Litorilinea aerophila: one gene and its partner. The protein of the gene in region 1 interacts with the protein of each later gene in a pairwise test. Links are inferred from orthologs where the notes say so. Each region holds a gene or a part of one and is shown in the gene's direction. Other genes may lie near its edges. The genes, in order: FKZ61_RS01640 and topA.

Region 1 (10,895 bases):
AAATCGGCCAGGGCGGCCCGCACTTTGGCCCGATCCGGCCGCAAAATCCAGGCGCCTTCTGCGCTGTAGGTCTCCTCACCGAAGCGATTGTCCAACACCAACTGGCGCACCTCGTTGAGGGAGACATCCTTGATGTAGTTGGCCAGCTCCAGCTGCATGGGCATGGGGATGTCGGTGTCGATGCTGTTGCGCATGGTGTAGAGCAGCTTGGGCAGCCGGGCCAGCAGGGTGGGCAACATGTCGCTGCGCATGACCTTGTCCACCACCGCCCGGATCACATCCTGTTGGCGGCGGGCCCGGCCATAATCGTCATCGACGTGACGGGTGCGCACATATTTGAGGGCCGTGGCGCCATCCAGGTGCTGAAGGCCCGCGTCCAGGTGGAAAGTCTCCACGCCGTAGTCATCGGTGGGGAATTCCTCATCGTGGATGGTCTTGGGGACCATCACGTCCACGCCCCCGATGAGGTCGATCAGCTCCACAAACCCCTGGAAATTCACCATCACGTAGTACTGGACGGGCTGGCCGATGAAGCTGCTGACCGTATTTTTGACCAGTTGGGCGCCGCCACCCTGGTACCCCTGCAGCTCGCCGATGCTGTAGGCGGTATTGATTTTGGTGGTGATGTCATAGCCCGGGATGGGCACCCAGAGATCCCGGGGCAGGGAGAGCATGCCCAGGGTCCCGCTCTGGAGATCCAGGGAAAGGAGGATGATGGTATCGGTGCGGGGGATGTCCTGCTCGCCAGGACGGCCGTCGGTGCCCAGCAGGAGCACGTTGATGGCCGGCTTGGGTGTGTCCACCGTGGCGGACGTCACCTCCGGCTGCTGCTGGGCATCTGCCGTTGCGTTGTTCTCGGGGGCTGGTTGCTCGGTCACGCTTTGCAACGAGGCCGGTGCCAACATCTCAAACTCGGGCAGATTGGCCAGGGGTGAGCTGTTGAGGATGCGCAGGCGTGCCCAGTCGTAGAGGCGGTTGCTGAGCAAAAGCGCAAAAGTCAGGACGAAAATAACGTAAAAGACAGAGCCAGCAATGGCAAGTCGTCGGTAAAGGGTCGTCCGCTCTCCGGGTGGACGACCCGCCGGTTTCCGGTCCATCGCCTCGTTGGTTGAATCAGGACGCTGCATAAACCATGCCATAATGAATTTCATTATAGCATAGGCCTGGCGAGAAGGAGCAAGTTTGGGGGGCAATAGAAGCACGAACCTGGACAGGAAACCGGACTGCTGTTTTGAAAACTGTCATGCCCGGTGAATTCCGGAAGGATGCCAGATGCGCAGATCAGTCGATAAGGGGATGTCGGTAGAGGCCGGACCGGGTCAACAGATACATCTGCTTGGCCACTTCGTCCAGGTAAATACCCGTCAGGCCGCGGAGTTGCTCCCCTTCGGGGGACTGGAGTTGATGCCGGTAGGTGCCCTCCTTGTCGAAGACCAACACCCGCTGGTTCGCCCCGTCCACCACAAAAATCGAGCCCTGACCTTGGGTGGTGATGGCCAGATCGCTGGGTTCCTGGGCTAGCCCCACACTGTCTTCCAGGGAAAAGGGCACCTGTTCGCCAGAGTTATAGCGCAGCAGCCGGCCATCTTCGAACAGGAACCAGATGTCGCCGTCGATCCGCATGGAGACCAACCCGGCCAGGTTGACCTGGGTCTGGGGAGCAAACCAGAGGTGAGGGGCCACATCGTAGCGCCCGGCCGAGTAGCGATAGATCTCACCGGTCTCTTCATCGGCCAGATAAATCCGCCCCAGATAGGTCTCCACCTGGTCAATGGCGCGCCAGTCTTCCTCGCCGGCAAACAACAGGCGGGTGGGGCCCGCCACCCGGGGGTCGTAGCGGAAGACGTGGTTGTTGCGATCTACCACCAGGAGGCTGGCCCGATCCTCAAAGCCCGGCACCAGGGGCAGCCAGGCCATATCAGCCAGTTCGCCCACCGTGGTGCCCTGGATCACATCCCCCTGGGCGATCACCGGCTCGCCCTCGGGCTCCACCACCACCCCCAGGGCGGGGTCAAAACGATAACGCCGGATGGCCTGTCGTCCCCGATCCAGGATAAAGATGTCTTCATTGACGACCACCAGGCGGGTGGGTAAGGCATCGGGGGGGAAGGTCAGGATGGGGTCGGTGAGTCCGTAGAGGAGCTGAACCTGGAGCACATCCTGAAGATCCTGTTCAATCTGGGCGGCCAGTTGATCACGCCGTTCGTCACGGCCGTCCAGTGCGATGGCTTCCAGCAGGAACTCCTGGGCCTCGGCCAACATCTGGCGGGCGGTCGACTTGTCGCCCAAATCCAGGGCCGTCCGCGCGCTGAGCAGCCGGGCTTCGGCTGCGTCGGTCAACTGGACCGCCTCGGCCCGACGGTCGGCGCCATCCCCCCAGTAGACGGCAAAGGTGGCGATGGGGACCAACACCAGGATGGCCAGGGCCAGGAAGAGGAAGAGACGCGCCCGGGCGCCCCGGGTAGGCGCGGGCGGCGTGAAGGTCATGGGTGGGATGGAGGCCAGCGGCCCCGAGGCGGGATCGGCCTGCCCGTCCTCGGCGTCCGACTGGCGCGTCGGCGGCGGGCTCTCCGCTTCACCTGTTCCCTCGACCTCCTCGTCAACCGGGAGGGCTTCCCCCACCCAGCCTGCTGCCTCCATGTCGGTTACCTGGTCGGTTACCTGGAGGTCTGCCCCTTCGGCCAGGACGTCGTGGTCCATCCCCGGGGAGAAGGCTGGGGACAAATCCTCCGCCGGGGTCGCGAAGGCCCCCTCCGCCCCGTCGCCTGTCTCCGCAACACCCTGTCGGCGCTCCGGCAGGGTCCTGGAAAGGAGGGTGCGGAGCTGGGACCAGCCGGCCTGCAGGGCAGCCAGGAGGGCGGCCGCCAGGCGCGCCACGCTTTGACGGCCAGGCAGTGGGACGTCTTCTCTCGTCTGGGGTGGATCCATGTCCTCTACGGCCGCTGCGGGGGAGCCTGGAGCCGCGGGCGTGGGGCTGGCACGGGCGGTGGCGGCCGGCGCCACGGAGGAATAGGAAGTCGGCGGGGCCGACGCGGCCACCGGGGCCACGGCCGACGGACCCGTCGGGGGAGCAGTAGGCGGCATACGCACCGGCGGCAGGGTGCTGAAGCTGGTGGGCAGCCCGCCCAGCCGGGGACGGCGGGGCGGCGTGGGGCGCGGGCCGGTACCCGACGGCGGCGGCGACCCCACAGATTCCAGCACGGCCAGCAGGCCGGGCAGGTCGGCCCCTCCACTCTGGGCGTAGAGGTCACCGGCAGCGTCCATGCAGTTGTCCACGGTGACGTAAGCCACCACGCCAGCCAGATAGCGCACCGGCACCCGGTCCAGCCAGGCGCCTGCGCCCACGAACATCACGTCGTGGGCCCGGACCTGCTGGCGAAAGACCTCCACCTGGGGCTCGGCCTCCTGGAGCTGGTCCGGGGTGAGCCGCATCAGCTCCGAGGGAAACATGTGGACTTTGTCATCGGCTTTGACCAGGGCGAAGGCAGACCCGGTAGTGGCGACCATCAGCCGATCGTGGAGCAGGGCCGCGCACAGAATGCCGACGGAGCTCGCGTCCACGTTGGGAAGTGCCAGCCCATGCTGGCGCAGGAGGGCGTAGGCCTGGCGCACCGCCTCGGTCATCACCTGGGACTGGCTGCCCCGCAGGGTGTAGTAGGTGCGCTGCATGACGCTCAGCAACCTGTCCGCAAGGGCTTCCCGGTCGGGCATGTTGGCTGGCAGCTCCACCAGGGCGTATAGATTGCCCCGCTGGAACTGCCGGGTATCTGGCGGTGGTTCCACGACTCGGACGCCCACAGGCTGGTCGGCCTGGGGACTCATCAGGTAGGCAATATGGGTGATCGGTCCAGATGAGTGCATAGGCAGCGTGTTCCTGGCAATGGTCGACCATGCAGCAGCACGGCCAACGGGGTCCCGTGTCCGGCCTTTCAGCGTATATTCAACCCACCGGGCCGGTCAGGAATAAACGTGGAAATTCTAACCCGCGTGGCAGAGAATGTCAACGCACCCGCGTTTTCCCGCGTTTTCCTATTTTCGGGGATTTTTCAATTCTCGCCTGGCAAATCTATAATTCAGCCGGCAGTTCTATGGCTGACCATTGGCTATCCTGGATCATGACAATTCTGTGAGGTTAAAAGAAAATCACCATGGCCACCGCGCGCTGTATTGAATGTGACGAAGAAATTGAGCTGGGCACCAGGGTTCGTCTGGGCCTCCAGGTCACCTGCGAAAACTGTGGTGCGGAACTGGAAGTCGTCAGCGTCAATCCACTGGAACTGGACTGGGCATACGAAGAGGATGAAGAGTGGGACGAAGACGAGGACGAAGAGTACGACGATGATGACGACTTCGATGATGACGATTACGACGATGACGATTACGATGACGACGATGATGACTACGATGATGACGACCTGGACGAGGGGCGTTGGAATTGAGGCGTGAATCCCGGCAGGAACTCGCCCGTAGCACCCCGTTGCGGGAGCGCAGGCAGATTTCCGCCGTGGTCATTCTGACTTCCCAGCCAAAAGGGTCTCATCATTGTACCGGTGGCCGGCCCCATTCGGCAATGGGGCCGGCTTCAGGCCCAGGGGCGGTCGGCCGGGGGGCGTGCTGATGGCTCCGGGCAGTCGCTACCCGATTCCGGCCCAGACTCACCGGGTGGAAGAGGAAATCAAGCGGAGTCGTTTCATCACCACCCTGGGCTACACCCCCACCGTGGAGGCGGCCCGGGACTTCATTGCCCAGGTCAGCGCGGAGTTTGCCGACGCCAGCCACAACTGCTGGGCCTACGTGGTAGGTCCACCGGGCAGCACGGCCCAGGTGGGCATGAGCGATGCGGGGGAGCCCCACGGCACAGCCGGGCGGCCCATGTTGACCGTCCTGTTGCACAGCGGCGTGGGCGATGTGACCGCGGTGGTGACCCGCTACTTCGGCGGCACCCTGTTGGGCAAGGGAGGGCTGGTCAAGGCCTACAGCGGCGGCGTCCAGCTTGCCCTGGCCAGCTTGCCCACCGTGGAAAAGGTGCCGACGGTGACGCTTCAGGTGGTGTTGGACTACGCGGCAGTCACCCCGGTGAAGCGACTCCTGCCGGCCTACGAAGCCGAAATCCTGGACGAAGGGTATGCGGCCCAGGTCACCTACCGGCTCAAAGTGCCCGAGGAACAGGCTTCCCCCCTGGTCCAGGCCCTGACCGAGTTAACCCACGGCCAGGCAGAGGTGGATGTGCTGGGCTAGATGGGGGCTGCTCCATCGGCCTGTTCACTGTCACCGCGACGGCGCAGGGACTTCCTGGGGCGGGGAGTACTGCACCGGAATGTGGCACTGCACGTGGGTGCCCTGGCCTGGGACACTCTGAAAAATCAGGCGCCCGCCGTGGGCCTCCACGATAGCCCTGGCCAGATACAGCCCCAGGCCCGTTCCCGGTATCTCCCCCTGGCGGGCCGCCTGTCCGCGATAAAAACGCTGGAAGATCAGGGGAATCTCCTCGGCCGATACGCCGATGCCTTGATCCTGCACTTCCAGATGCCACGCGCCATCTAAATAGCGGGAGCGCACCCGCACCTCCTGCCCATCCTGACTGAACTTGATGGCATTGCTGAGCAGATGCCGGAGCACCTGCTCCAGCCGTTCCGGATCCCCCTCGGCCTGATGTCCGGCAGGCCAGTCATCCTCCACAATCAGCTGAAGGCCCCGGCTGGCAAGCTGGGGTGCCAGGGACTGACAGACCTCCTGCACCAGCCGCTGCGGCTCAAAGGTGCGCACCTTGAGCCGCAGCGTGCCCCGCTGGATGCGTGAAACCGTCAGCAACTCCTCGATGAGCTTATCCAGGCGCTGGGAGCTCGCATACACCATCTCCAGAAAGCGGTGTTGCAAATCGTTCAAAGGACCCGGGTGCTCCGTCAGCAGGGTTTCTGTCCACCCCATGATGGAGGCCAGCGGGGTACGCAACTCGTGGGAGACGGTCGAGACGAAGTCGTCGCGCAGGCGTTCGTACTCCTTGCGCTCGGTGATATCCCGAATGGAGACGGTAAACTGACGTCGTTCGGCCAGTTGAAAGGGTTGGATGCGCATCTCCACGGGAAAGACCCGTCCACCCCGGGTGATCCCCTGTAAATCCAGGAAGTAGCGCGGATCCTCCCGATATTTGGTGTCCAGGAAATCCTGCAGATCAGTTACCGGTTGGGTAGGGCGGCAGAGGGGTGCCAGTAAGATCCAGAGGGGCTGGCCGACCAGCTCCTCGGCCGGGTAGTCAAACAGGTGGGTCACCTGGGCGTTGACCAGGTTGATCACGCCCTGCTCATCTGTGGTCACCACACCCTCATCCACCGTGTTGAGTACTGCCGTCAGGGTGTCGATGGCATCCTGCCGCGCAGAGACATCGTGTGCGGCGCAGATAACCCCGTGGACCTGACCATCCGGCTGAATCACCGGCCGGTAGATGGTATCGTAACTGCGATGATCATAGCGTACCATCACCCTGCGGGTCTCCCCGGCAAAGGCAGCACGGATGTGCTCCAGGACGTCGGAATAGGAGTACAGTTCGAAGACAGAGCGCCCCAAAAGCTCCTCGGGGACAATGCCGTGGTGCTTTAGTCCCGAACCTTCCACCACCTGAAAGCGCCCCTCAGCATCCATGGCCAGCACAATGGACGGGATGGATTCCATCAGCGAACGATAAATGTTGCGCACCCACAGGGTCTGACTATAGGCGGCTTCGATCCGCTCCCGCTGAAGGCAGGCCTGGCCGGCCTGGGCCAGCTTGCGCAGGATGGGTGCCAGGCTTTGGAGCAGGGCCGCATCCAGGGGCGCTGTTGGACATGTGAGCACCAGCCAGCCCAACTCCTCCAGAGGCAATAAATGATAGAACCCACCCTGCCGAGTCTCTCCCTGTCGGGGCAGGGATGCCCACCATGCGACCGGGCTGGCCGCCTGCCCTTTCCCACCAGCCAGGAATTGCTCGACAACCTGTACGGCTACGTTTTCTGCCGGACTTTCCGGCAAGGCGCAGAAGGCTCGACACGGCCCCAGGCCGGAGTCCAGCAAATAGACGGCGACGGCGGAACAGTGTAGATGACGCTGGATGGCCGCCAGGGCCTGGGCGAACATGGCCCGGGCATCCAGGCTGACGTCGATGGAAAGGCACAGCTCGTACAGGAGCTTTTCGGGTTTCGCCTCGGGCGAAGGGGCGGTTCGCCCGGATGTTTCGATCGTCTGCATGTCCATGATGGCATCCTACCTGGATTGTCTTGTTGGGGGGGCGAACCATTGCTGCCTGATTCTCCACTGCCTACATTGCTTTGATGATACTAGAAATAGAGAGGGTATGGACTACAGAAATTGACCGGAGCGGATACGCCAATTTGCGGATGTTACGCATGCGCTTTCGGTACACCATAAAAGGAGCCTGAGGCAGCCCGGTTGTGCTCCCACGGATGGCGGTCCATGGCAATCTGCGGAGCCGAAAGCCGGTAGAGAATCTGGGATGGAGAAACAGCCATGGTGGAACAGAGAACGGAACCCCAAACGCTGACCCGTAACGGCCTGGCCTGGAGCCAGGGCGCACCAACCCTGGAGGGCGGGGTGGCGGATCCCGCCTGCCCGCCAACGAACCAATCCTACGGCAGCCATCCCATGGCCGGAGGGATGGAGGACCCCTACGCCCGTTATCTTCGCTGGAAGACCCAACCGTTGCAGACGACACCGTATCTGTCGGTCGTCATCCCAACCTACAACGAGGCAGAGCGAATTGTGCCGACGATTGGGGCTGTGGCCTCCTACATTTGTCACCAGGATATCCCCTGGGAACTGATCGTCGCCGATGACGGCTCCAAGGACCACACCGTCTCCCTCTGTGCCGGCCTGGAGCTGGCCAACCTGCGCATTCTCAAGGCGGATCAAAATGGCGGCAAGGGAAGCGCGGTGCAGCGTGGCGTGTTGGCCGCCCGGGGCGCCCGAATCCTTTTCATGGACGCGGACAATTCAACCCCCATCGAGGAATTGGAGCGCTTCATGCAGTGCATGGACGACGGATATGACGTGGTTATCGGCTCCCGGGCAGCGGCAGGGGCCCAGGAGGCCCACCGGACGTGGCTCCGTCAGCTCATGAGCCGGGTCCTGCGCACCCTGATTCGCCCGGTCCTCGGCCTGACTATCCGGGATACCCAGTGTGGATTCAAGCTATTCACCCGGGAAGCTGCCCGGGCCATCTTTCAGAAGCAGACCATCATGGGTTTCTCATTCGACCTGGAGATCCTCTACCTGGCCCACAAATATGGATTCAAAATTGCCGAACTGCCGGTCCACTGGGTGGATGCCCCGGGCTCGAAAGTGGACAAATGGAAGGAAGCTCGACGCTTCCTGAAAGCCATCCTTCAGATCAAATGGAACGATTACCGGGGGCTTTACGGCTGATGGCAACCTAATGCGGGAGAGCGGATATCGGAGAGAAAGAACCATTCAACCAAAGGCACAGAGGAGGGCCCATGCACATCGCCTTGATCACCACCTATCCCCCAGGACGGGGTAGCCTGAACGAATATGCCCATCACTTCGTTCGTGCCCTGCGAGGCAAGGAGGAGATCCATCACCTCACCCTGCTGGTGGATGAACTCCCCCATGGGCAGGCGTATCCCCAGCCGGAGGACCGGCCGGGGCTGGCCACCCTGGAGATCGTGCCCTGCTGGCGATTCAACGATCCGGCCAACCCGTGGCGAATTCTGCGGCAGATCCAGCGAGTCCAGCCGGATCTGGCCCTGTTCAACCTGCAGTTTGCCAGCTTTGGTGACAAAAAGATCCCGGCCATGTTGGGCCTGATTACCCCCATGTTGGTGCGCCTGGCCGGCTATCCCAGCATGGTCCTGTTGCACAACATCATGGAGACGGTGGACCTCCGCAGCGCAGGCTATGCCCGGCACCGGGTGCTGGAATGGCTCATGCGGGGAGCTGGCACCCTGGCCACCTATGCCCTCCTGCAGGCTGACCTGGTGGCCCTGACCATCCCGAAATATGTGGAGATCTTCCGCACCAAATATCGGGCCCGAAACGTACTGCTGGCGCCCCATGGCAGCTTTGATGACCAGGTGGCCATGCCCTCTTTTGAAACGCCGCCAGGGCCTCGCCGGATCATGGCATTTGGCAAGTTTGGCACCTACAAGCGGATCGAAGTGATGGTCGAAGCCCTGGAGCGGCTGGAGGAGCGAGGCTACCGCGATCTGGAACTGGTCATCGCGGGCACCGACAGCCCCAATGCCAAGGGGTATCTGGATGAGATGAAACGCCGCTACGCCCATATCTCCAACTTGCGGTTCCTGGGCTACGTCCCCGAAGAGGAAGTGGCCGACGTCTTTCGCTCTGCTACCGTGGTGGTCTTTCCCTACACCAGCACCACGGGGAGCTCCGGCGTCCTTCACCAGGCGGGCAGCTATGGGTGCGCAGTGGCCCTGCCCAACATCGGCGACTTTGCTGAAGTCATCACCGAGGAAGGGTACACAGGCGAGTTTTTTGAACCCAATGATCCCGATAGCCTGGCCGATGCCATCGCCCACCTGTTGGACGACGAAGAGCTACGACAGAGCATGGGCATGCGCAACTTCCTGGCCTCCCGGGGCCTTCCCATCGCGGACGTGCTGGACTGGTATGTGTTGCACTTTCAGGAGCTACTGGCCAAACGGGGTCGGCGCCACACCGCCACCACGCCGGCCCCTGTCAGAACAGCCAGCGCCGGCAGCCAGGTAGAGCAAGCCCGAGGATGAATACCCGAAATGAAAAAGCGGGGAAGAAGCGTGCAAGCCTGTAAGAACGCAGGGGAACAGAGAACGTAAAAGGAAAGGAACGACCATGAACCAGCTCGAGATGCAGCCCACCAGCCAGACGGCCGTGGTACCCATCGCCGGACGGTTCGATGCCCACCAGGTGCCCCATGTCCAGAAGACGCTGGCCTCGGCGTACGCCAGCGGCGCCCACACCATCATTGTGGACCTCTCAGAAGTCAACTTTGTCGATTCCAGCGCCCTGGCCACCCTGGTCCAGGCCATGAAACGCTGTCGGGAGCAGGATGGAGAATTGATCCTGTGTGGCGTGCGCCAACCGGTGCGGATCATCTTTGAATTGACCCGGCTGGACAAAGCTTTCCGAATTTTTAACAGCCTCGAAGAGGCACAGATGGCAGCCGTCCAGGCTGGCTAGACCATCCAGGCAACATAACCAACCTACCATCGTCCGATAACCAACCCGTAGAGCAGAAGGGAGATTCGGTTTGAATCAGATTCAGCAGATCAATACCCAGTGGGCCGTTGCCCCCGCCCTGGAAGTGCTCGAAGCGCCCCAGGAAGCAATATTCCCGAAGGCGCTCCAGGAGCAGGTACAATGCCAGCCCCAAGCCGCCAAACATATCCTGATCGTGGAGGACGACGTCTCCCTGCGAGAATGGATTGAATTCGAGCTCACCTTCGCCGGCTACCAGGTGACAACTGCTGCCGATGGCCTGAGCGCCCTGGCGGCCTTGCAATCCATGCCGACGCCGGACCTGATCCTGCTGGATGTGCAGCTTCCAGGCATGAACGGTTTCGAGATCTGCAACACCATCCAGCAGTGGCCCGAAACAGCCGGCGTGCCTGTGATCTTCCTCACGGCCCGGGGAGCCCTGGAAGACAAGCTGCAGGGCTTTGCGGTCGGCGGGGTCGATTACCTGACAAAGCCCTTCAAGATGGCCGAATTAAAGGCTCGCATTCAGGCGCTCCTCCGTTCCCGGGAACGGCAGCGGACCCAGCTCCTGAAAGAGGCCGCGCAGCACCTGGACGAGGAGATGGCGGAGGCAGCCCTGATCCAGAAGGCGTTGATGAGCCGGCCGCCGGCCAACCTGCCAGGGCTGGACATCTATGCCACCTGCCGGC
Region 2 (11,246 bases), on another replicon or contig:
CCATAGATCAGACCAATGATAAGGAGGAACCAACCATGGCCAAGGCACGCTTTGAGCACATGAAGGGGGTGTTCGGCCTTCTGCCCACCCCGTACGATGAAAATCTGGAGATCCACACGCCGGATCTGCGGGCCGCTGCCGACTTCTGCTGCCGCAGCGGGCAACACGGCATCGTCTGGCCGGTGATGGTGGGCGAGTTCTACCTGCTGGGCGAGGAGGAGCGGATCCGCAACCTGGATGCCATCCTGGAAGAGGTCAACGGGCGGCTGCCGGTTATCTTTGGCTGTTCGGGCGTCTCCATCCCCCAGGTGGTGTTGTTTGCCCGGGCTGCCCAGAAGGCCGGGGCGGACGCGGTCATCGCCATGGCCCCGGCGCGGACCAACGCGGCCATGGCCATGGACATGTACCGCCGTATCGCCCAGGTCTTCGACGGCCCCATTGTGGTGCAGAATCACCACGAGTACGCCCCCTTGACCGGTGAGCAGATTGCATCCCTGGTGGAGGAGATCCCCCAGATCCAGTACATCAAGGAAGAGCGCATGCCCGGCCCCAAGCACATTGCCGAGGTGGCCCGCCTGGTGGGGGATCGGGTGAAGACCATCTTCGGCGGCGCCGCGGGCAAGTTTCTGCCCGACGAATATCGCAGGGGCGCCAACGGCTGCATGCCTGCCTGTGAAATCGCGGACCTGCTGGCCAAGGTGATGGAGCTGTTGTGGGCCGGCAAGGAAGAGGAGGCCCGGGAGCTCCACCGGCGGCTCCTGCCCCTGATCATTCTGGAAAACCACCCTTTCATGCGCTACATCCTGAAGCGGCGGGGCGTCTTCACCTCCACCGTGGAGCGGGTGCCTGCCGGTCCCCGTGCCCTGGACGCCGACGACAGGCGGGAGATCTCCATCCTGTTGAAGGCCATCGAACAGGACATAGACGCCTATCCCTTTGGCCCCGAGTAGGGGCGGGTACCCTACCCGTCCGGTGAAGGGTCGATTTGAACCATGCCCTCGTACCTGTTGCGGCTTGCGTGCGCCGATTTGTTGTGTAATCCTTGAAAGTGTGCCTATAATAGCCAGTCGCACAGGCGTTGAGGCATGATTGCCGGCCGTCAGGGCCGGTACAGTTCGAGGACAATATCGTTTCATGACCAAACTAGTCATCGTAGAATCCCCGACCAAAGCCCGCACCATCCGCAACTTCCTCCCCCAGGAATACCGGGTGGAGGCGAGTATGGGCCACATCCGGGATCTGCCCGCCTCGGCCAGCGAAATTCCGCCGGCCTACAAAGGCGAGCCCTGGTCCCGGTTGGGGGTAGACGTGGAGCACGACTTCAAGCCCCTGTACGTGGTCCCCAGCGAGAAGAAAAAGGTGGTCACCCAGCTACGCAAGCTCCTGAAGGAGGCGGATGAGCTGATCCTGGCCACCGACGAAGACCGGGAGGGCGAGAGCATCGGCTGGCATCTGACCCAGGTGCTCAAGCCCAAGGTGCCCGTCCACCGCATGGTCTTTCATGAAATCACCCGGGAAGCCATTCTGCAGGCCTTGCAGCAGACCCGGGACATCGACCTGAACCTGGTTCGCGCCCAGGAAGCCCGGCGCATCCTGGATCGGCTGGTGGGCTACACGGTCTCCCCTCTCCTGTGGAAGAAGATTGCCCCCCGGCTTTCGGCCGGCCGCGTCCAGAGCGTGGCCGTGCGCCTGTTGGTCCAGCGGGAGCGGGAACGCCGGGCCTTCCGGGCCGGCACCTACTGGGATCTGAAGGCTTTGCTCAACAAGCGGCCTGACAGCCCGGCCCATCGGTTTGAAGCCCAGCTGGTTTCGGTGGGCGGAGTCCGGGTGGCCAGTGGCCGCGACTTCGATGAAGCCACCGGCCAGATCGCCGAAGGCAAGGAGGTCCTCCTGCTGGATCAGGCCGCCGCGGAGGCTCTGCGGGAACGGCTGCTCCAGGGCGTGTGGCGGGTCACCGGGGTGGAAAGCCGGGAAGTTGAGCGCTCTCCTGCGCCCCCGTTTACCACCAGCACCCTGCAGCAGGAGGCCAACCGCAAGCTGGGCCTGAGCGCCAAAGAGACCATGCGCATCGCCCAGTCCCTTTACGAGAACGGCTACATCACCTACATGCGGACCGATTCTGTCCACCTAAGCGACCAGGCCATCCAGGCGGCCCGGCGCCGGGTTTCGGAACTCTACGGGCAGGAATATCTGACCCGCCAGCCCCGGCGCTATCGAACCCAATCCAAGAGCGCCCAGGAAGCCCACGAGGCCATCCGCCCGGCCGGCGACCAGATGCTGCCCGCCGATCAGCTCCCCATTTCGGGGATGGAACGGCGCCTCTACGAGCTCATCTGGATGCGGACCGTGGCCACCCAGATGGCCAACGCCCGGCTGCGCTTTACCACGGTCACCGTGGAGGTGGACGACGCCGTCTTTCGGGCCAGCGGCCGCCAGGTGCTCTTTCCGGGCTTTTTCCGGGCCTACGTGGAAGGGTCGGACGACCCCGAGGCCGCGCTGGAGAATCAGGAGGCACCCCTGCCCGAGCTGGCAGTGGGCGAAGAGGTGGATTGTCGGGAGTTGGAGGCTGTGGGCCACGAGACCAAGCCGCCGGCCCGCTACACCGAGGCCACCCTGGTCAAGGCATTGGAGGCCGAAGGCATCGGGCGCCCCAGCACCTACGCCACCATCATCGACACCATCCTGCAGCGGGGGTATGCCTTCAAGCAGCGCAAGGAGCTGGTGCCCACTTTCACCGCCTTTGCGGTGACCGCGCTGCTGGAGGAGCATTTCTTTGACCTAGTGGACCTGAACTTCACCGCCAACATGGAGCAGACCCTGGACGACATTGCCGCGGGGGAAAAGGATTGGCTGGAATACCTGCGCCAGTTCTACCTGGGCGAGAATGGGCTGGAGAATCAGGTCAAGACCAAAGAGGCCAACATCGATCCCCGCACGGCCAGCGCCGTCAACCTGGACGACCTCCACGCCGAGGTGCGCATCGGCCAGTTCGGACCCTACGTGGCCAGGGAGACCAACGGCGACCGGGTGACGGCGGGCCTGCCGCCCGACCTGCCGCCTGCGGATCTCTCCGACGAGCTGGTGGAGCAGCTCCTCACCCAGAAGAGCGATGGGCCCCACCAGCTGGGTACGGACCCGGAGAGCGGCCTGCCCGTCTATCTGAAGGCAGGTCCCTACGGACCCTATGTTCAGCTGGGGGATGATGACAACGGCAAGGGGAAACCCAAGCGGGTCGGCCTGCTCAAGGGCATGGAGCCAGAGCAGGTGGACCTGGAGCTGGCCCTGAAGCTGTTGAGCCTCCCCCGGACCCTGGGCAATCATCCCGAGACCGGCAAGCCGGTTCAGGCCGGGGTCGGCCGCTTCGGACCGTATGTGGTGCACGACGGCAAGTTTGCCAGCATCAAACCGCCGGACCACGTGTTGACCATCGAGTTGCCCCGGGCGCTAGAGCTCCTTGCCCAGGCATCCACCCGCCGGGGACGGGGCAGCCAGCAGGTGATCAAAGAGCTGGGGGAGCACCCCGACGGTGGCGTGGTGCAGGTGCTGGAGGGGCGCTATGGTCCCTACGTCAAACACAAGCGCACCAACGCCACCATTCCCAAGGATGTGGATCCGGCAGAGGTAACCCTGGAACAGGCGCTGGAATGGCTGGCCGCCAAAAAGGCCAGCAAGAAGAAGACGACGAGAAGTCGCCGGAAGTCGTAGCCAACGGTCGACAGAATCGATCTAGAGACGATCCAGGGCCTGCTCCAGGTCATCCAGCAGGTCCTGGGTGTCTTCGATGCCCAGGCAGAGGCGCACCAGTTCGTCCCGGATTCCCAGGGCCTGGCATTCTTCGGGCGACAGATCGTTGTAGCCCAGGACAGCGATGGGGCTGACCAGACTTTCCACGCCGCCCAGGCTGGGGCCCACCGTGGGAATCTTGAGCCCATCGATGAAGCGGTGGGCCATGGCGCCATCCCCATCAATTTCAAAGGTCACCACGCCGCCGAATCCCCGCATGGTGGATCGGGCGATCTCATGATCCGGATGATCGTCCAGGCCAGGGTACCAGACCTTGCGTACCTTGGGGTGCCCGGCCAGGAAGCGGGCCACCGCCAGGCCGTTGGCGTTCTGGCGCTCCACCCGCAGGGCCAGGGTCTTCAGCCCCCGCAGGATCAGGTAGGCCGCGTGGGGGTCGACGATACAGCCCAGCATGTTGTGGGCCTGACGCAGGGGCGTCATCAGGTCGTGGCTGCCGATGACCGCACCGGCCATGACATCGTTGTGGCCGGCCAGGTATTTGGTCACGCTATGAACGACCAGGTCGATGCCGTAGTCCAGGGCCCGCAGGTTCATGGGCGTGGCGAAGGTGGTATCCACCACCGTCTTGACCTGGTGGCGGTGGCCGATCTCGGCCAGGCGGGCCAGGTCGGCGCAGCGCATGAAGGGGTTGGTGGGGGATTCGGTGAAGATGACCCGGGTGTTGGGGCGGATGGCGGCCTCAATGGCCTGACAGTCGCCGCAGGGCACCACCGTGGTCTCGATGCCGTAGCGGGCCAGAAACTTCTGGCAGTAGGCCAGGGTGGTGTGGTAGCAGTCATCGGTCATGATCAGGTGGTCGCCGCTGTTCATCAGCAGGAGCAGGGTGCTGGTGACCGCCGCCATCCCGCTGCTGACCAGCATGGCTTCCTGCCCCCCCTCCAGCTCGGCCAGCTTGGCCTCCACGGCCCGCACGGTGGGATTGCCGTAGCGGCCATACTCCTCCCGCAACGGCTCATCCCAGAACATCCGCTCTTCCATATACTCCACCAGGGCCTGGCTGTCCCGGAAGGTGTAGACTGCCGTCTGGACGATGGGGACGGTGAGGCTGTCGTGGGCGCGGTAACGGCGCTCCCCGGCGTGGACGGCCTGGGTGGAGTTGGGGTATCGGGTTTCCGGACGGCCCGACGTCATGCCGTTCTGGCTGGCGGCTGGCAGCTCTGTATCGGTTGAACGCAGATCAGCGGACATGGGATCCTCCCTCGAGCATCTTAATTTGAACCCCTCAAATCTGGCCCAGCATAACACCGACGCCGGACATCTGTAAAATGATCGGGCTCGAAAGTGGGTTGGGCCAGCCGGGGGTGAATGCGCGCAAACAGCAGGTCAAAACCTATCGAAGCAGCCCCTTATATGGTATTATATGGTATAACTTTGCATTGCCTTTGAGCAAGCTGGATGCTGTAATTCCTGACGGCCGAGTGGCCAGACGCTTGCTTTGTCACAAAACGGGAATGTCGCAGAACGAGAGCGGTCGACAGGCCGCTCTCGGGCAACCTGTGCTCCCACATGAACGACCCAACGTCCCTTGCCGTCGGGCAGAGGAACGATTTTATTTTGGGCGACCTTCGCCCGGTTTGTCTACAGAGAATTGGAACGCAAGAGGAGAAACCATGTCCACTTCTGTTGAAGCAGATGTACTTTCCTCCCAGGCTGCCAGCGCCATCGAACCCAGCCACCTGCCCAACGAGACCCTCACCCAGATGTACCGCACCATGTTCTTGATCCGGCGGGTGGAGGAGTCCCTGTTGGAACTGGCCGAGTCGGGTAAGATCGGCGGCGCCATGCACACAGCCATCGGCCATGAAGGTAACGCGGTGGGCGCGGCTGCGGCCCTGCGGCGAGAAGACTACCTCACCTGCACCTACCGGGGCCACCACCACGCCCTGGCCCGGGGCATGGATCCGAAACAGGCCATCGCCGAGGTGTTGGGGCGCCGGGACGGCTTTGCCAAGGGGAAGGGCGGCTCCATGCACTTCATCCAGCCGGAGCTGGGCCTGATGGGCGCCAATGGCATCGTGGCAGCCCAGGTCCCCCATGCAGCCGGCATGGCCCTGGCGGCCAAGATCCGGGGCGAGGACCGCATCGCCATCACCTTCTTCGGCGACGGCGCCATGTACCAGGGGGTCATGCACGAGACCTTCAACATGGCCCAGAAGTGGCGCCTGCCCATCATCTTCTACTGCGAGAACAACCGCTATTCGGAGATGACGCCCATTTCCCGCACATCTTCGGTGCGGGAGCTCTACAAATTTCCCCAGGCCTACGGCATGGAGAGCCTGCAGATCGACGGCAACGATGTGGAAATCGTCCACGCCGCGGTGAGCCAGGCCGCGGCCCGGGCCCGGGCCGGCGAAGGCCCCACTTTCATCGAGGGCCTCACCTACCGGCTGGCCGGCCATATGGCCGGTGACCTGGAAACCTACCGCACACCGGAGGAGATCGACGCCCAGCGGGCCCATGAACCCCTGGTGGTCCTCCAAAACCGGCTGCTGGAACGGGGAGTGGACGAAAAGGTCCTGGCCGATATCCGGGCCGAGGTCGAGGAAGAGGTGGCCGCCGCGGTGGAGTTCGCCCAGAACAGCCCGTGGCCCGATCCGGCCGAGGCGTATACCGACGTCTTTGCCCTTTAACCGAGGCTGGCGTCAACCCACCCCGGTTGACCCGCCTGTCGCGCCGATTCACTGTCGCGCCGATTCAGCAGAGAGAGAAGCATCATGCGAAAGACGACGTACATCCAAGCGATTAACGAAGCCCTGCGGGAAGAGATGCGCCGGGACGAGAGCGTGTTCCTCATCGGCGAGGACGTGGGCCATTACGGTGGTCTCTTCCGGGTGACCCGCAACTTGCTGGACGAGTTCGGGGAAACCCGAGTCATCGACACCCCCATCAGCGAACAGGGCTTCATGGGCATGGCCATCGGCGCCGCCATGGTGGGCATGCGCCCCATCGTGGAGCTCATGTACATGGACTTCATCCTGGTCTGCGCCGATCAGGTGCTGAACCAGGGCGCCAAGATGCACTACATGTCCGGCGGCCTGGTCAAGGTGCCCATGGTCATCCGGGGCCAGCAGGGCGGGGGCAAGCGCTACGGCTCCCAGCACAGCCAGTGCATCGACAGCCTGGTGGCCCATTTCCCCGGCATCAAGGTGGTGGCCCCGGCCACACCCTACGACGCCAAGGGGCTGTTGATCTCCGCCATCCGGGATAACAACCCGGTGCTCTATCTGGAGCACAAAATGCTCTACTTCACCCGGGGCGAACTGCCCGACGTGGGGGAGGAAGTGATCGTGCCCATCGGCAAGGCGGACGTCAAGCGAGAAGGCAGCGATCTCACCCTGGTCACCTTTGGCTACTGCCTGCTCCAGGCCCTGGAAGCGGCCGAGGAGCTGGCCGAGGAGCACGGCATCGACATCGAAGTGGTGGACCTGCGTACCATCGTCCCCCTGGACATGGAGACCGTCCTGGCTTCGGTGGCCAAAACGGGGCGCCTCCTGGCTGTCCACGAGTCCCAGGCCAACTGTGGCATCGGCGGCGAAATTGTGGCCCGGGTCTATGAAGAAGCCCCGCACCTGCTCCAGGCCCCGGCCCGCCGGCTGGGCATGGCTCCTGTCTCCATTCCCGTCTCTCAAACCCTGGAAGAGGAGATCCTGCCCTGGAAGCGCAACATCAAAGCGGCTGTCCTGGAGATGTGGCGCCAGCCGGTGGCGGCCTGACGTGCCGCCCCATCCCGGCGGTCCCTCTAGTACTCCTGTCACGCACCCTTGCGTGATCTACGTCTGCCGGGGTTTACTGGTAAATCCCGGCAGAAATTCGCCGATGGTTTCCACCAGAGGGAGTGCGCCCAGAGGGCACCCGGAATTTCTGCCGTGGTATTTACGCCAGACTGCACGAGTGAGGCAACCTGTACATCATAGCGAGGAAACTTCATGGCGATAGAAGTCAAGCTCCCCGACATGGGAGAAGGTACGGAAGAGGTCACCATCAGCCGTTGGCTGGTCCAGGAGGGAGATGAGGTCCAGGAAGGGGACATCCTGCTGGAAGTGGCCACGGATAAGGTGGACACCGAGGTGCCGGCACCGGCCAGCGGCAAGGTGTTGAAGCTGAACTATGCCGAAGGGGAACTGGTGCCGGTGGACGCGGTGCTGGCCGTCCTCGGCGAGGAAGGGGAAGAGGTCTCCGCTGCGCCTGCTGCCCCCGCGGCCGAGGAGGCTGAAGAGGCCGAAGAAGCGCCTGCCGAGCCCGAGGCTGCGGCGCCCACCGCTGCCAGAAACGGGCAGAGCGTCAAGGCCTCGCCTGTGGCCAAGCGGGTGGCGGCCGAAAAGGGCATCGCCCTGGACACGGTGCCGGGTACCGGCCCGGGTGGTCGCATCACCAAGGAAGATGTGCTGGCCTCGGCCGATGGCAGCCGGCGCCAGGTGCCGGCCGGGGGCGAGCCCTTGCCTGGTGAACTGGCCGACGTGGCCTCCCTGCCGGTACGGCGGCTGGCCGCTGAATACAACATCGATCTGGAGGAAATAGCCGGCGGCCGTCCCCTGAGCAGCCTGACCAAGTATGACGTCCTCAGCGCTGTGGCCAGCCGGGAAGCGGGCCACCCGGTGACCGTGGAGCCTGCCTATCCGTTGACCCCGCCGGCCCGGCCCAGCGCGGCGCCGTCCACGGCCCCTGCCGCGCCGGCCCCCGCCAAGGCTGCCCCTGCTGCGGCCCCTGCGGCCGAAAAGGCAGCGCCGGCCCAGCTCGGCCCGGGCGAGGAACTGGTCAAGCACAGCCGCATGCGCCTGGCCATCGCCCGCAACACCAGCGCCAGCCTCTTCACCGCCCCCCACGTCACCACCATGTGGGACGTGGACATGTCCGCCGTGCTGGCCCACCGCAAGGCCCACAAGGACGAGTTTGCCCGGGCTGGGGTCAACCTGACCATCACCGCCTACCTGATCGAGGCCATCGTGGCCGGCCTCAAGGCGGTGCCCGCGGCCAACGCCACCTGGACCGACGAGGGCGTGATCATCAAGCGCTACTACAACATCGGCATGGCCGTGGCCCTGCCGCCGGACGAATACGGCATGGGCGGCCTGATCGTGCCGGTCATCAAGAACGCCGGCGAGCTCAACCTCATGGGCATCGCCCGCCGGGTCAACGAACTGGCCGAAAAGGCCCGCAAGGGGCAGCTCAGCCAGGAAGACCTGCAGGGCGGCACCTTCACCCTCAGCAACTACGGCACCTCTGGCAGCCGCTTCCAGACGCCCGTGATCGTCCAGCCCCAGGTGGGCATCCTGGGCGTGGGTGCCATCGAAAAGCGGCCCGTGGTGGTCAGCCAGGGGCATCCGCTGGAAGCCAATACCGGCGACTACCTGGCCTTCCTGCCCATGACCACCCTGGGCTTCAGCTACGACCACCGGGTGTTGGACGGCGCCACGGCGGACGCCTTCTGCGCGGCGGTCAAGAAGGCGCTGGAAAGTTACGGCCAATAACCGTCGGGGCGGGTCCCAGGACCCGCCCCTTTTGCATTTCCCACGACCCGCCCCTTACGCGTCCCGGTGCAGCAGCGTCTCCGCCAGCTGCCAGAGTACGGACCCTTGCACACTTCGCCCCAGCCCTTCTTCCAGGGCCTGGCGGGCCTGCCCGTGGTGATGGGCCACCTGTTCGACCGCGTAGGCCCGGCTGCCGGCCTGGGCCAGCAGTTCCATGGCGATAGGCACCTGTTCTTCTGTGGGCGCATCTGCAAAGAGGGCCTGTAATTGGGCACCCACGGCCGGGCTGTTCAGCCCATGGAGCAAGGGCAGGCTCTTCTTCCGCCGCAGGATGTCGTTGCCGGCCGCCTTGCCGGTCACCGCGGGATCCCCCCAAATGCCCAGGATGTCGTCCTGGATCTGAAAAGCCAGGCCCAACGCCTGGCCGAAGCGGCCCAGCGCCTCCTGCTGCGCCGGTGATGCCCCTCCCAGCAGCGCCCCAATCTGCACGCTGGCCCGGATCAGCGCGGCCGTCTTCCCCTGGATCATGCGCAGGTAGTCTGCCACCGTCACCTGCTCCCGCTGTTCGAAATCGATGTCCAGGTGCTGCCCCTCGGTGAGGGCCAGGCAGGTCTGGGTGAACAGATCCAGCGCCGCCAGCACCTGTCCGGCCGGGACACCCCGGCGGGAGAGGCGTTGTACGCCGGCAAAGGCCAGGGCGAACATGGCATCGCCTACATTGATGGCCTGGGGAATCCCCCACAGCTTCCAGACCGTGGGCCGGTGACGGCGGGTTTCGTCGCCATCTTCCACGTCGTCGTGGATCAGCGAGAAGTTGTGGAGAATTTCAATGCCCGCTGCAGCCGGCAACGCCTGAGATGGGTCCCCGCCCACTTCGGCACAGGCCAGCAGGCAGAGGATGGGCCGGAGCCGTTTGCCGGCCGGCGCGGCATAAGGCTGGAAGTGCTCATCCACCCAGCCCATGTGGTAGTGCATCATCCCGTAATGGCCGGCCACCGCCTCCTCCGGGCTGTGGAGGATGGCCCGGAGTTCCTCTTCCAATTGCGGCAGCCAATAGCCCACGAAGCGACCCAGATCCTCCTGCTTCACAGTTTCTCTCCTTCTGGCTGTTGCACCAGCACCCCGGGCTGGCGCAGGGCGGCAATGTTGGCAGCACCGCTGCAGAACATGGCGATGCGCATTTCGGTTTCCAGGATCTCCATCTCCTCGATCACCGCTTCCACCGATTCCACGGCCCGCTTCAAGAAGGGCGAGGCCAGGCCCACCAGGTCGGCGCCCAGGGCCACACATTTGGCGATGTCCTGGCCCGAGCGGATGCCGCCACTGGCAAACAGGGCCACATCCTCCCGGCCCATCTCCGCGCGCACTTGCCGCACGGCCAGGAGGCTATCCGCGGTGGGAATGCCCCAGTCGGCGAAGGAGGCGGCCAACCGCCGCAGCCGCTCGGTGGGCGCGCGGTGCATCTCCACCTGGCTCCAGGAAGTGCCCCCGGCGCCGGCCACGTCGATGGCGCGAATGCCGGCATCGATCAGGCGCCGCGCCGTCTGGGCGCTGATGCCCCAACCCACTTCCTTGGCCACGACCGGCACCGGCAGGGCGCGGCAGACGGCTTCGATCTGGCGCAGGAGGCCCCGCCACCGGGTGTCCCCCTCGGCCTGGAGCACTTCCTGCAAGGGGTTCAGGTGGAGGATCAGGGCGTCTGCCTCCACCATCTCTACGGCCCGGCGGCAGTGCTCCACCGTGTAGCCATAGTTGAGCTGAATGGCTCCCAGGTTGGCAAAGAGGAAGAGGCCTGGCGCCACATCCCGGACCCGGAAGGTTTCGGCGGTGTTGGCCTGTTCCAGGCCGGCCCGCTGGCTGCCCAGGCCCATGGCCAGCCCCCGGGCCTGGGCTGCCTGGGCCAACACCCGGTTGATGCGACCGGCTTCTGGCGTGCCCCCTGTCATGGAGCTGACCAGAATGGGGGCGGAGAGC

The links.
Region 2: the proteins of FKZ61_RS01640 (region 1) and topA interact in binary tests that used the Escherichia coli proteins (3 or more experiments, as listed by UniProt). The link is inferred for Litorilinea aerophila from one-to-one orthologs.

Annotation. Positions count from the first base shown.
Region 1 is NZ_VIGC02000002.1:82,924-93,818, forward strand. Bases 3,673-6,427 are described here. They hold FKZ61_RS01640 (YigZ family protein), read left to right. Parts: upstream 3,673-4,617; coding sequence 4,618-5,238; downstream 5,239-6,427. Other genes in these bases: FKZ61_RS01630 (NHL repeat-containing protein), read right to left, coding at 3,673-3,861; FKZ61_RS01635 (hypothetical protein), read left to right, coding at 4,149-4,439; FKZ61_RS01645 (ATP-binding protein), read right to left, coding at 5,269-6,427. Outside these bases: FKZ61_RS01625 (LCP family protein), read right to left, coding at 1-986; more of FKZ61_RS01630, read right to left, coding at 1,282-3,672; more of FKZ61_RS01645, read right to left, coding at 6,428-7,227; FKZ61_RS01650 (dolichyl-phosphate beta-glucosyltransferase), read left to right, coding at 7,501-8,415; FKZ61_RS01655 (glycosyltransferase), read left to right, coding at 8,487-9,755; FKZ61_RS01660 (STAS domain-containing protein), read left to right, coding at 9,841-10,188; FKZ61_RS01665 (PP2C family protein-serine/threonine phosphatase), read left to right, coding at 10,259-10,895.
Region 2 is NZ_VIGC02000044.1:212-11,457, forward strand. The notes cover bases 814-3,919. They hold topA (type I DNA topoisomerase), read left to right. Parts: upstream 814-1,134; coding sequence 1,135-3,705; downstream 3,706-3,919. Other genes in these bases: FKZ61_RS22220 (dihydrodipicolinate synthase family protein), read left to right, coding at 814-950; FKZ61_RS22230 (trans-sulfuration enzyme family protein), read right to left, coding at 3,727-3,919. Also shown: more of FKZ61_RS22220, read left to right, coding at 36-813; more of FKZ61_RS22230, read right to left, coding at 3,920-4,992; FKZ61_RS22235 (thiamine pyrophosphate-dependent dehydrogenase E1 component subunit alpha), read left to right, coding at 5,415-6,434; FKZ61_RS22240 (alpha-ketoacid dehydrogenase subunit beta), read left to right, coding at 6,519-7,517; FKZ61_RS22245 (dihydrolipoamide acetyltransferase family protein), read left to right, coding at 7,731-9,272; FKZ61_RS22250 (polyprenyl synthetase family protein), read right to left, coding at 9,327-10,361; fni (type 2 isopentenyl-diphosphate Delta-isomerase), read right to left, coding at 10,358-11,246. UniProt on the Escherichia coli protein: Releases the supercoiling and torsional tension of DNA, which is introduced during the DNA replication and transcription, by transiently cleaving and rejoining one strand of the DNA duplex.